Regions from separate parts of the Shewanella sp. 433 genome, predicted to be linked through region 1. Evidence: predicted binding sites of a transcription regulator. Region 1 holds the regulator's gene; the other holds the start of a gene.

Region 1 (5,741 bases):
CTAGCCATATGGAACACTATGCCGAGCGTAATATGACCTATTTTACCCAGCCTACTTATCTGGTCTATCCCGATAACGGCGATGCTCAGTGGCGGTTGCGCTCGGCTCGGGGTACATTAGACAAAGACAGTGGCAAAGTCATCTTGGAAAATAATGTCATTATTGATGCCATTAGCCCTGAAGAGCCCATCCAAACCATAGAAACCAACTACATGGAATTGGACCTCAACACCATGATCATGACATCCGATCAAACCATTCGGATCACCGGTAACGATTTTTTGATTACCGGAAAAGGCTTATATGCCGACCTCAATGCACAAAAAGTACGACTGACGAGCCAGGTAGAAGGAACATATGAAACTAAATAATCTTATTCTTGCAGGCCTGTTAACCATGGTTAGCCTGCAGAGTGCGGCGAATGAAACCGACCTGCTGCAAGAGGTTAAGATTTCAGCCGCAAGCCAAGAAGCTGATATTAAAAATAATCAGATTATCTTCAATGGCCCAGTAGAGGTGACTCAAGGCTCCATTAAAATTTTAGCCGATGAATTACGCGCCTTTACCAAAGAAAATAGTAGCGGCAAAATCTTAGTGGCAAAGGGTAAGCCAGCCACTTATACACAGGTGATGGAAAATGGTCGTCCAGCGTCAGCCAGCGCCAATGAGATCCGCTATGAACTGTCGACCCGCACTCTAACCCTAATTGGTAATGCCACCCTCGAACAAGAAGGTAGCCAAGTCACAGGTAATCAAATTCGCTACAACATTGAGCAGCAACAGTTGATAGCCGAAAGTACGGGTAGCGATCGCGTTATCACCATCATTCAACCCGAAAGTTACCAAGACAACAGCAAAAGTCAGCCCCAAGAACAGCCCAAGCAGGAAAAGCAATGACAGAGATGACGCTAAAAGCGGTTAACTTAGCCAAAAGCTACAAAAGCCGCGCCGTGGTACAAGATGTCAGCTTAACCGTACGCACAGGGCAAATCGTCGGCTTGCTAGGGCCTAATGGCGCAGGTAAAACCACCACCTTTTACATGGTGGTCGGTCTAGTCCAGAGTGACAAGGGACGTATTTTTATTGACGATGACGATCTCACTTTAGATCCTATGCATTTGCGCGCCCGCAAAGGGATTGGCTATCTACCGCAAGAAGCCAGTATTTTTCGGAAATTATCGGTACGCGATAATATTATGGCGGTATTACAAACCCGACGCGAGCTCAGTAACGATGCGCGCGAAGAGGAGTTGGAGCACCTGCTAGAAGAGTTTCATATTACTCACATCCGCGATAGTCAGGGGATGGCACTGTCCGGTGGCGAACGTCGTCGCGTCGAAATCGCCCGAGCATTAGCCGCCAATCCTAAGTTTATTTTGCTTGATGAACCCTTCGCCGGGGTCGATCCCATTTCGGTTATCGACATCAAAAAGATTATTGAGCAACTGAAAAATCGTGGCCTTGGCGTACTGATCACCGACCACAACGTACGTGAAACATTGGATGTGTGTGAAAAAGCCTACATTGTCAGTCACGGTAATTTGATTGCCGAAGGAACACCCGATGAGATCTTAGATAACCAACAAGTTCGAGCGGTGTACTTAGGAGAACAATTCAAGCTATAGTTAACGTTATTAGCGCTCAAGGTAAAAGGCTAAACCGCTCTTACCTTGTTAAGTAGATCATTCGCCTTAGCGGTTTAATACCAGAGGCAGCTTTCTCACTTTAGAATTAGAAACAAGGGAATAGCAGTACGATGAAAGCGTCACTTCAGCTCAAAATGGGTCAGCATTTAACCATGACGCCCCAGTTGCAACAGGCCATTCGTCTGTTGCAACTCTCGTCATTGGAATTGCAGCAAGAGATCCAGCAAGCATTAGAGTCTAACCCTCTACTCGAGTTAGACGAGGAGCAAGAAGGCGCCAATATCGACTCAGAACAAGAGCGTAATGACAACTTCGACACCGATTACAATGAGCAACTGCAAGTCGACTCGAGTGAAGACAATTCAAGCTTAGAAACCTCCGATGCACTCAATCAAGACTCTATGCCCGATGAGCTTCCCGTCGACACCACATGGGATGAGGTCTATACCGCCTCACCCAACTCCAGCTCTGGTGCCATGCGCGACGATGACATGCCCTTTCAAGGGGAAACCAGCGAAGGCTTGTATGAACACCTCGAATGGCAAAAAAACCTCACGCCCTTTTCTGACAACGATCTTGCTATCGCCACCGCCATCATTGACGCCATAGACGAGCGCGGCTACTTGACGCAAACGTGCGACGATATTCTCGAAGCCATGGGCGATCCTGAAATCGAACTCGACGAAATTGAAGCGGTATTAAAACGGGTACAACATTTCGATCCTATCGGGATTGGTGCCAGAGACCTCAGCGAATGCCTGATGATCCAACTGGCCCAATACAACCCCGACACCCCGCATATCGACAACGCCAGACTCTTGATCCGTGATTACTTAGATCTTATCGCCGGACGAGACTTTCGCCTATTGATGCGTAAGACCAAGCTGAAAGAGGATGACCTGCGTGAGGCCATAGCGCTAATTCAAACCCTCAATCCGCGCCCGGGGCTGGCCATTACTGCCAGTCGCGACGAATACGTGATCCCCGATGTCACAGTTAGCAAGAAAAAAGGTCGCTGGGTGGTCGAGCTTAATCCCGATAGTATGCCTAAGATTAATGTAAACCAACATTATGCCTCGATGGCACGCAGCACCAAAAACCAAGCCGATGGCCAGTTTATTCGTGGTCACTTGCAAGAAGCTAAATGGTTTCTAAAAAGTTTAGAGAGCCGCAACGATACCTTGCTTAAGGTCACCAACTGCATTGTCGATTTCCAGCAAGGTTTTTTCGAGTTTGGTGAAGAAGCGATGAAACCTATGGTGCTTAATGATATTGCCGAAGCGGTCGAGATGCATGAATCGACCATCTCGCGGGTCACTACCCAAAAGTATATGCACACGCCAAGAGGGATTTTTGAGCTGAAATACTTTTTCTCCAGCCATGTCGGGACCGACGATGGTGGTGAATGCTCTTCTACTGCGATCCGCGCTTTTATTAAGAAGCTAGTCGCCGCAGAAAATCAAAAGAAACCCTTAAGTGACAGTAAGATGGCACAACTGCTGGCAGAGCAAGGTATCCAAGTCGCTCGACGCACGATTGCAAAATATCGTGAGGCGATGTTGATACCGCCGTCAAATCAACGTAAAAGCTTATAATCAACAACTGGAAACCGGAGGAATCACTTTATGCAAATAAATCTGACTGGGCACCACATCGAGATCACCCAATCTCTGCGCAACTATGTTGAAGAAAAGTTTACAAAGCTTGAACGGCATTTCGATCAGATCAATAATGTCCATGTGATATTAAATGTCGAAAAATTGATGCAAAAAGTTGAAGCAAAGTTACATCTCCGTGGTGGGGAAGTATTTGCAACATCAGAGCACGCGGACATGTATGCCGCGATAGATTCCCTGATCGATAAATTAGATCGTCAGGTCATTAAACACAAAGAGAAGCTAATAAAGCATTAACGATGGAACTTAGTACCATCCTGCGGCCGGAGTGCACAACCTGCGCCACTCCGGGCAGTAAGAAAAAGGTACTGGAACTTATCAGCGACTTGGCCGCTGTCCAGTACCCCACCCTTTCCTCTCAAGAGATTTTTGAAAGCCTTTTGGCGAGAGAGAAAATGGGCAGCACAGGTATAGGCAATGGTATCGCGATCCCTCACGGACGGCTGACGAATATTGAGAAGCCAGTCGCCGTATTGATTAAATGTGCTGAGCCAATCGCATTCGATGCAATTGATAATCAGCCCGTCGATATCCTCTTTGCATTATTGGTTCCTTCAGAGCAATGCGAACAGCACCTTAGCACCCTCGCCGCGATGGCAGAGAAATTAAGTGATAAAGCCATCATCAAACAGCTAAGAAAAACCCACGACGAGGCAGAATTGTATCAGGTGATCACCCAATGAAATTGGTAATGGTATCTGGGCGATCAGGCTCAGGAAAATCGGTAGTCCTTAGGGTACTGGAAGATCTGGGTTATTACTGTGTCGATAATCTGCCACTACAGATGATGGACTCACTGCTCAGTCAGCTCAAAGGTCGAAATGAACTCGTAGCCATAAGCGTCGATGTGCGCAACATGCCCAGCGAGGACATTCAGCTGGAGAAGCAGCTAGCTAATCTCCCTAAAGATACCGAAATACTGAGTTTCTTCTTAAACTCATCTGACGATGTGTTACTTAAACGCTACAGTGAAACCCGCAGGTTACATCCACTGTCACGCTCAAAAGCCTCTCTCAAAGAAGCCATTCAACTTGAAGGCAAAATGCTCGAGCCTATCTCTAAGATGGTCGATCACTACATCGACACCTCTACCCTTAACATCTATGATTTAAGCGATAAGGTACGCGAGATCTTACTAGGCACAGTAGACAAGGAGTTAGTGATTAACTTTGAGTCATTTGGCTTTAAATACGGTATGCCAAGTGAAGCAGACTTTATGTTTGACGTGCGTTTTCTGCCCAATCCCCACTGGGAAACGGAGTTACGCCCGCTGACGGGTCTCGACCAACCAGTGCAGCAGTTTTTAAGTCAGCAGCCGCTAGTAAATAAGTTTATTTGGCAGATAGAAAATCTATTCGAAACGTGGCTGCCACACCTTGAGCGCAATAACCGTAGCTACTTAACGATCGCCATTGGTTGTACCGGCGGCCAACATCGCTCGGTGTATGTGACCGATCAACTGGCCAAGCTGTTCAATAAAGGGAAACATAAGGTACAGGCGCGCCACAGAGAACTTCAGCATGAACAAGCTTGAACGCCAATTAACCATCTGCAACAAGCTGGGGTTGCATGCGCGAGCCGCCACCAAACTGGCGGTATTGGCCGCTCAGTTTGATGCCCAAGTCACCTTAATTCAAGGTGACAAGCAAGCTTCAGCCGCCAGTGTGCTTGGGCTATTAATGCTAGAAACCGGCTTTGGTAAAACTATTACCATCACCAGTGAAGGCCAAGATGCCCAAGCGGCACTCGATGCCATTAGCGCACTGATTGACGCAAAATTCGAAGAAGCCGTATAATCGCCCCACCTCGAGCCTAAACGGCTCATCTCATTCTATAATTATCCCGAGTTCAGGTTACTTAGCCAATAACCTATGTCGCCGCGCCATTTTTCCAAGGGGAAGTCATGCCGATCGAAGTGTTAGATAATGAAACTACAGATCAACGTTTACAGCAGCTGACGCAAGCCCTGAGCAGCGGTATGTTTGTCCATGTGCGTAGTATGCTGCACGACATGGCGGCCTCGGATATCGCCTTTATTTTAGAGTCCTCTCCACCGCGTGCGCGGCAAGTATTATGGCAACTTATCGATCAAGCCCATACGGGTGAGATACTCGATGAACTCAGTGAAGAGCTCAAAGATCAATTTATTAGCCAGATGAGCCCTGAGCGCGTAGCAAAAGCGGCCGAAAATATGGATACCGACGACCTGGCCTACATACTGCGTAGCCTGCCAGACAGCGTATTCAATCAAGTACTGCAATCGATGCGCAGCCAAGATAGGGCGCGAGTCGAACAGGCTCTGTCATACCCAGAAGACACCGCCGGCAGCTTAATGAACACAGATACGGTGACCCTAAGGCCAGATGTGAATGTCGACGTGATCCTGCGTTACCTGCGTATTCGTGGTGAATTACCAGAA
Region 2 (5,741 bases), 1.4 Mb from region 1:
TTGAAGACATTAATGGCGAACAACTGGGTGGCATTAATACGGAACAATAAGAGCTCTAATCGATTTTCACCCACCAGTTTTGTTCTTTGATCAACTGAATCTAACACGTTAGCCATACATCTTCCCGTTACTGCTTTTAAATGTGTGTATCTTAATTTGGTGTTGATTATAACCCGTATAGCCGGATTTAGAATCACCTGAAGCCATTGAAGCTCACATGTTATCTATATTTTTGATCGCATCTTCACCACTTAACCTTCTAAAACAAATTAAGCTGACTGTTTTCGCCGCCACAATGTTACTACCCTGTTACTCCAGTAACACTTGCAACATTAAACGCAGACAGTCACATAGAAATCATTCACTAATAAAATAAATCATTATAAAACAATAGGTAAATCAAGCCCACTCTAGTAAAAGCACAAGACCAGATACCAATAGCGGTGTATAACAGGCATATTCTCGAAGAAGATAAGCCTAATGAATAAATAAAACGCTAATAATGATTGTAATATGTTGACAAAAGTTAACTTATCGATATACTCGATCAATTGAACTTCCTGCCCCATTTGCTTGTGTAGCTCGACCCATCCGTCTTCGCATCCAACAAAATCAGCAGCATCTCTTACGTCATACTCTTGTCATCAAATGATGGTTAACTGTATGCGTTAATTAAGTCAATATTGTGATCTGTCTAACAAGAATAAAATAGATAGCCCGCAGCAAGGACTTGATTAGTAATAAAGAAATGGATAGTCTCAGTAACTTAGAATTCATCTTTCGCTAAAGCTAAGGATATTTTTATTATTAAATTTCAACTGCTAAACAAGCAGTCATCATTAAAGGAGTATGGCCAATGTCGTACAATATGAACGGTCAAGAGATCACGGTTAATTTTCCAGTGGCCTCTATATCATCAAATAAAACCTCTATCGCATTTACTGATAGAGCTGGTAAAAATAGACAAACCTTTTCTAAACGTACCGAAGCGTTACAGTTTATGAAATGGTTACTTTCAAGCAATAAATAAACCTCACGCTATTCGATACACCTCCTCTCATCGTATCGAAGGTTGCTAACGCAACAAGTAGGATTGACATCATTCGTCAACGACTCAGCACACTTCATTTGGCCTAGGTTGTATCACTTTCACAGATACTGACCTAGCCAAGTGATGCTAACCCCCATATTTTCGCCTATATCTCGGCAACATAGACTCATTCCCTAGCAACCCACCTTGATGTAGATAGAGCACCTTTTGCTTTGGATTATTTTCAAGATAGTGCAGTAATACTAGCCAACCCAGTGGATCGTAGAGTAACTCAAATTCCATCCCTGCTTGCTTAAGTTTTTGCCATACTTGAAAAAATTCGGGATAGAGCTTACCAAAATGGTAACGCTTATTCGGGCTTAAAATTTGAGGAAACATTGACTCATCATCGACAAGCATTCGCCATTGCAGCTTAAGGTAATCATCACCGCCAACAACTGAGCACGTTTTAACTTGAATGCTATTATCGAGTTCGCTAAAGCTCTTATGTAAAAATAAGGCTGTGGTCCCCGTCCCTGACGGTAAGAAAACCACGAGTTCACTTAACTGCTGGGCCTGTTTCCACGCTATTATTTCACGTGCTAATTGCCGCACTCCAGACTCGGCATACTGACAGCGCCCACCTTCTGGAATAAACAACAGATCATCACGACCCGGTAATACGCATTGCTCGATATAACTGGCGCAATCGAGATCAGCCCTATCATGACACTGACTTAAATCGATAATATTGGCGCCATTTTGCAGCGCTGCACGGTAATTACCCAGTGGATGCGTAAGCAGATAGCTGGCTATATGATCCACATAAAACTCTAATTGCCACCCCTTAAGCTTAGCCAGCGCTGACATCGAATAAAGTGAGTTCGCCTGAGGGGAGCCATATCCAACTAAAGTGGAGATGTCGGGGAAATCCTGCTGGAGAAAATAGGCAAATTTTCGTGCCTTGTTACCAGAAAATGCCGGGTGGAGCAAATCATCACGTTTGACATAAACATCATGCCCATCAACATGAAGGGTATGCACAGGAGTCTGAGTCAGTTGTATCATAAGCAGTTCAAAGACAAAGAAATCCATTTTACACTGACTGATACACCTTGACTAACTTCAATCTCAAGTACCTTAGGGACTCAATCGCCCGGCACTCTAGATAACATGATTTGTCCCCCACTATTAGTTAGCCTGATGGGCTAAACAGTAGTAAAAAAAAACATCTATGATTGTAATAAAAACTAAAAATCAATAATAAACAGCAGTTTAAGTATTGGCACGATTATCGCTTGATTGCGTTTATAGATGATTAACACTTACTGACAGAGAGTGATTGAGGCGCTTAGCCCGTACTGGCGATCGTCACCATCAGAAGTTGCTATTCATCAAGGTACATTTTAATTAACAACAGATATTCAAAAACCGATGTTTTGAACACTTTAGCTCGGCATTAAATCGATAGCATAAGTGAAAATAATAATAGGAGCGCTCAATGACCGTCATTCGTTTACTACTCAATATTGCATGGTTCATCTTAGGGGGATTGGTGATGGGGTTAGCCTGGTGGTTAGCAGGCCTACTCTGTTTTATCAGCATTATTGGCATTCCCTTTGGACGCGCCTGCTTTGTGATTGGCGAAATGGCTTTTTGGCCCTTTGGTCAAGAGAGCCACAACCGTAAATCGCTGACAGGCGTTGAGGATCTGGGTACCGGTTCACTGGGTATGATAGGCAATGTCATCTGGTTTATATTATTTGGTTTCTGGTTAGCAATAGGCCACCTGGCCCACGCACTGGCTTTATTTGTCAGTATTATTGGCATTCCATTTGGGATCCAGCATTTAAAACTGGCCATACTCAGCCTAACGCCGATAGGTCAAACCATCAAAGCTAAAGCCACTTAAACCAACATGTTGATCACTATTTGCGGAGTAATAATTAATGGATAACCAATTACATAAAATAGCTATCACCATGATAGGAGGTATCTTAGTATTGCTTGGTGCTGTGCTAATAATACTGCCAGGCCCTGCATGGCTACTACTGCCTATAGGATTAGCAGTATTGAGTATTGAATACCCATGGGCAAGGCGTTGGCTCAAACTGAGTCAACGCCAGATGAAACAATCGGCACTTTGGTTAGATAAACGCTGGGCCAATAGAAAGGGTTAACACAGTGATAACGCGCAGTAATTAGTTGCTGCGCGTTATTCATTATCAGTACAGTCAGATTGCTAAACGTCATTGCCCCGACAAGCAATTGAGCAGAAGTCTATAAACTAATGAGTTTAAATTAATTTAACTAGCGTTGTTGACCATCTGCCACCTGAGTAAGTCGCTCTAAAATAGCTAATAACACCCCTTGGTGATGCATATTGTCGAGCAAGCCTGTGCTAAAGCGCTCAAGACGCGTCATAGCGGTCAACAATAACTGACACTCTTGCAAACTAGCATCACCAATATATTCGGGTCTATCGATAAGATGGCTATTTTGATACCAATCACTCCAGTCTAATCGCTCCAGTAACAGACCACACTCTTGCAACTGCTCAGTAAAGTCATGCAGTTTACTGCTACACACAAGGTGTTCTCCTTGGGTAAAATGCTTAGCATACTCTGCATATAATGCAGCGATTTGTACTGACATAATATCACTCATACCGACCTCCTAAAGCGAAATGTCAGAACACGTGACCAACAATGTGGCGCGTAGCACTGAACTAACGAAAAAAGAGATAAGCACGTCACCTATACCAACGAATGGGGGACTAGGCTAATTCAACGCAGCTGTACCATGGCTTAACGGCTAATAATTAGTCTGGCTGATAGATCATAATTCGAGAGGCTAGCGCCGCTCAAGAGGTGATAGTCATATTAATGGACGCTCAAGTTTCACTGGCAAATTGATTAAAGCAGTCGCTGCTGATATAAGCTATTAGAGCGAGTCTTGATACAATGCAAACTCCTGTAAAATCAAATCGGTAAATAGACTACCAGCCCGACCTAAAGGCCGCTCCATGGTGGAGACAAGTTGCGGAGTAAAGCTGTAACGGCTGGCGCCGACAAAGTCCACTTCCACTAATGCTCCCGAGGCCAACTCGGTTTGAATCAAAAATTCAGGCATCCACCCAAAACCTAAACCCATCTGCAGCGCATTTTTCTTCATAATAAAACCTGATAAATAAAACACCTTATCGCCACCAAACTGTAATTGGTCACTGTGGTGCACACTGGGGGATGAATCTTGAATGGTGAGCTCGACATACTGCAATAACTCAAATAAGGCCACTTGTTGCATCGCGGCAAGTGGATGCTCGCGGGAGACCACCAGCAAACTGTTAATGACCGGCAAAGGTTGAGGGCAATAGTTAGGGCCTGAGCGATAGTCCTTCACCAGCATAAGATCGGCAGCGTCACGCTCAAACCTCTGTTGCACCCCACCCAAAAATTCAACATTAAGCTGGATCTTAGTGGGAATATTCTGCTCAGCCACTTGCTTAAGCGCGCGCATTATCGGCTCCATGGGTAATGAGCCATCGACCACCAATTCCAATGTCGGCTCCCAGCCTTGACTAAATCGGCTGGCTAAATGCTCAATATTGCCCAAATACTGCAGCAACCTTTGGCCCTCGGCCAACATAACCTTGCCTTCTGCGGTTAATTCGGCTCGATACTTATCGCGACAAAAAAGCTTTACACCTAAGTGTTGCTCTAGTTTTTTTACCTGATAGCTCACTGCCGATTGCGCCTTATGTAAACGTTCTGCCGCCTTGGCAAAGCTGCCCTCTTCGACCAGTACTTCGAGTACCTTAAATGCTTCAATATCAATTTTCATCAGCCTTCCAAAGCGTAAAGCAAATACAACCATCTAAATATTGGATTGAGTTAAGCTATTTATTATTCTTTTTTTTGTTAATGCGAGCAACTAAATTGATAACTCGATCACAAAAAACGCGTTCACCACAATAACAACAAGATCTGTGTGCAGGTAAAGCACTGAGGAAGAACATTATGCCGTTTTATGTCAAGCAGGGGCAGATCCCACACAAGCGTCACATCACCTTTAAAAAAGACAATGGTGAGCTTTATCGTGAAGAGCTGTTTTCTACCCACGGCTTTGCCAATATTTACTCTAATAAATATCACCATAATATGCCCACTAAAGCATTAACGGTGGCGCCATATGACTTAAACCACGGCGATACCTGGCAAGACCCACTGATCCAAAACTACAAACTTGACTCGAAGCAAGTGGATTGCCAAGGCCACTTTTTTTCCGCCCGTAATAAGATTTTTTTCAATCATGATGTGGCGATCTATACCGCCAAAGTCACCCAAGATACCGACGAGTTTTATCGAAATGCCTATGCCGACGAGGTGGTGTTTATTCATGAAGGGCAAGGCACGCTTTACAGCGAATATGGCACCATTAGTGTCAATAAATGGGATTATCTGGTGATCCCGCGAGGCACCACCTATCAACTTAAATTTACCGATTTGGATAATGTCCGCCTGTTGGTGATTGAGTCCTTTTCCATGGTGGAAGTCCCCAAACATTTTCGTAACGAATATGGTCAACTGACCGAATCGGCGCCCTATTGCGAGCGCGATATTCGGGTGCCAACCTTGCAAGATGCCACAGTAGAGCAAGGAACATTTCCCTTGGTGTCTAAATTTGGCGAGCGCTACCAGATAACTGAGCT

Evidence for each region. Region 1 encodes sigma-54, which starts transcription at its own class of promoters, with help from an activator protein. Its sites were predicted from a motif close to GTTGGCACGNNNNTNGNNT; they were not measured.
Region 2: a site for sigma-54 is predicted at 2,312-2,330, ahead of AC5YB1_RS11045 (YccF domain-containing protein). Genes of this name have one in related genera too.

The regions. Positions count from the first base shown of each region.
Region 1 is NZ_CM181703.1:3,893,700-3,899,440, forward strand. It holds gene lptC (LPS export ABC transporter periplasmic protein LptC) at 1-371, shown strand, start outside; gene lptA (lipopolysaccharide transport periplasmic protein LptA) at 358-897, shown strand; gene lptB (LPS export ABC transporter ATP-binding protein) at 894-1,625, shown strand; gene AC5YB1_RS17225 (RNA polymerase factor sigma-54) at 1,757-3,241, shown strand; gene hpf (ribosome hibernation promoting factor) at 3,272-3,559, shown strand; gene ptsN (PTS IIA-like nitrogen regulatory protein PtsN) at 3,562-4,005, shown strand; gene rapZ (RNase adapter RapZ) at 4,002-4,856, shown strand; gene AC5YB1_RS17245 (HPr family phosphocarrier protein) at 4,843-5,118, shown strand; gene mgtE (magnesium transporter) at 5,226-5,741, shown strand, end outside.
Region 2 is NZ_CM181703.1:2,503,641-2,509,381, forward strand. It holds gene AC5YB1_RS11030 (chemotaxis protein CheV) at 1-116, opposite strand, end outside; gene AC5YB1_RS11035 (hypothetical protein) at 857-1,030, shown strand; gene AC5YB1_RS11040 (pyridoxal-phosphate dependent enzyme) at 1,178-2,098, opposite strand; gene AC5YB1_RS11045 (YccF domain-containing protein) at 2,532-2,942, shown strand; gene AC5YB1_RS11050 (PGPGW domain-containing protein) at 2,980-3,210, shown strand; gene AC5YB1_RS11055 (DUF6508 domain-containing protein) at 3,341-3,697, opposite strand; gene AC5YB1_RS11060 (LysR family transcriptional regulator) at 3,974-4,873, opposite strand; gene AC5YB1_RS11065 (homogentisate 1,2-dioxygenase) at 5,050-5,741, shown strand, end outside.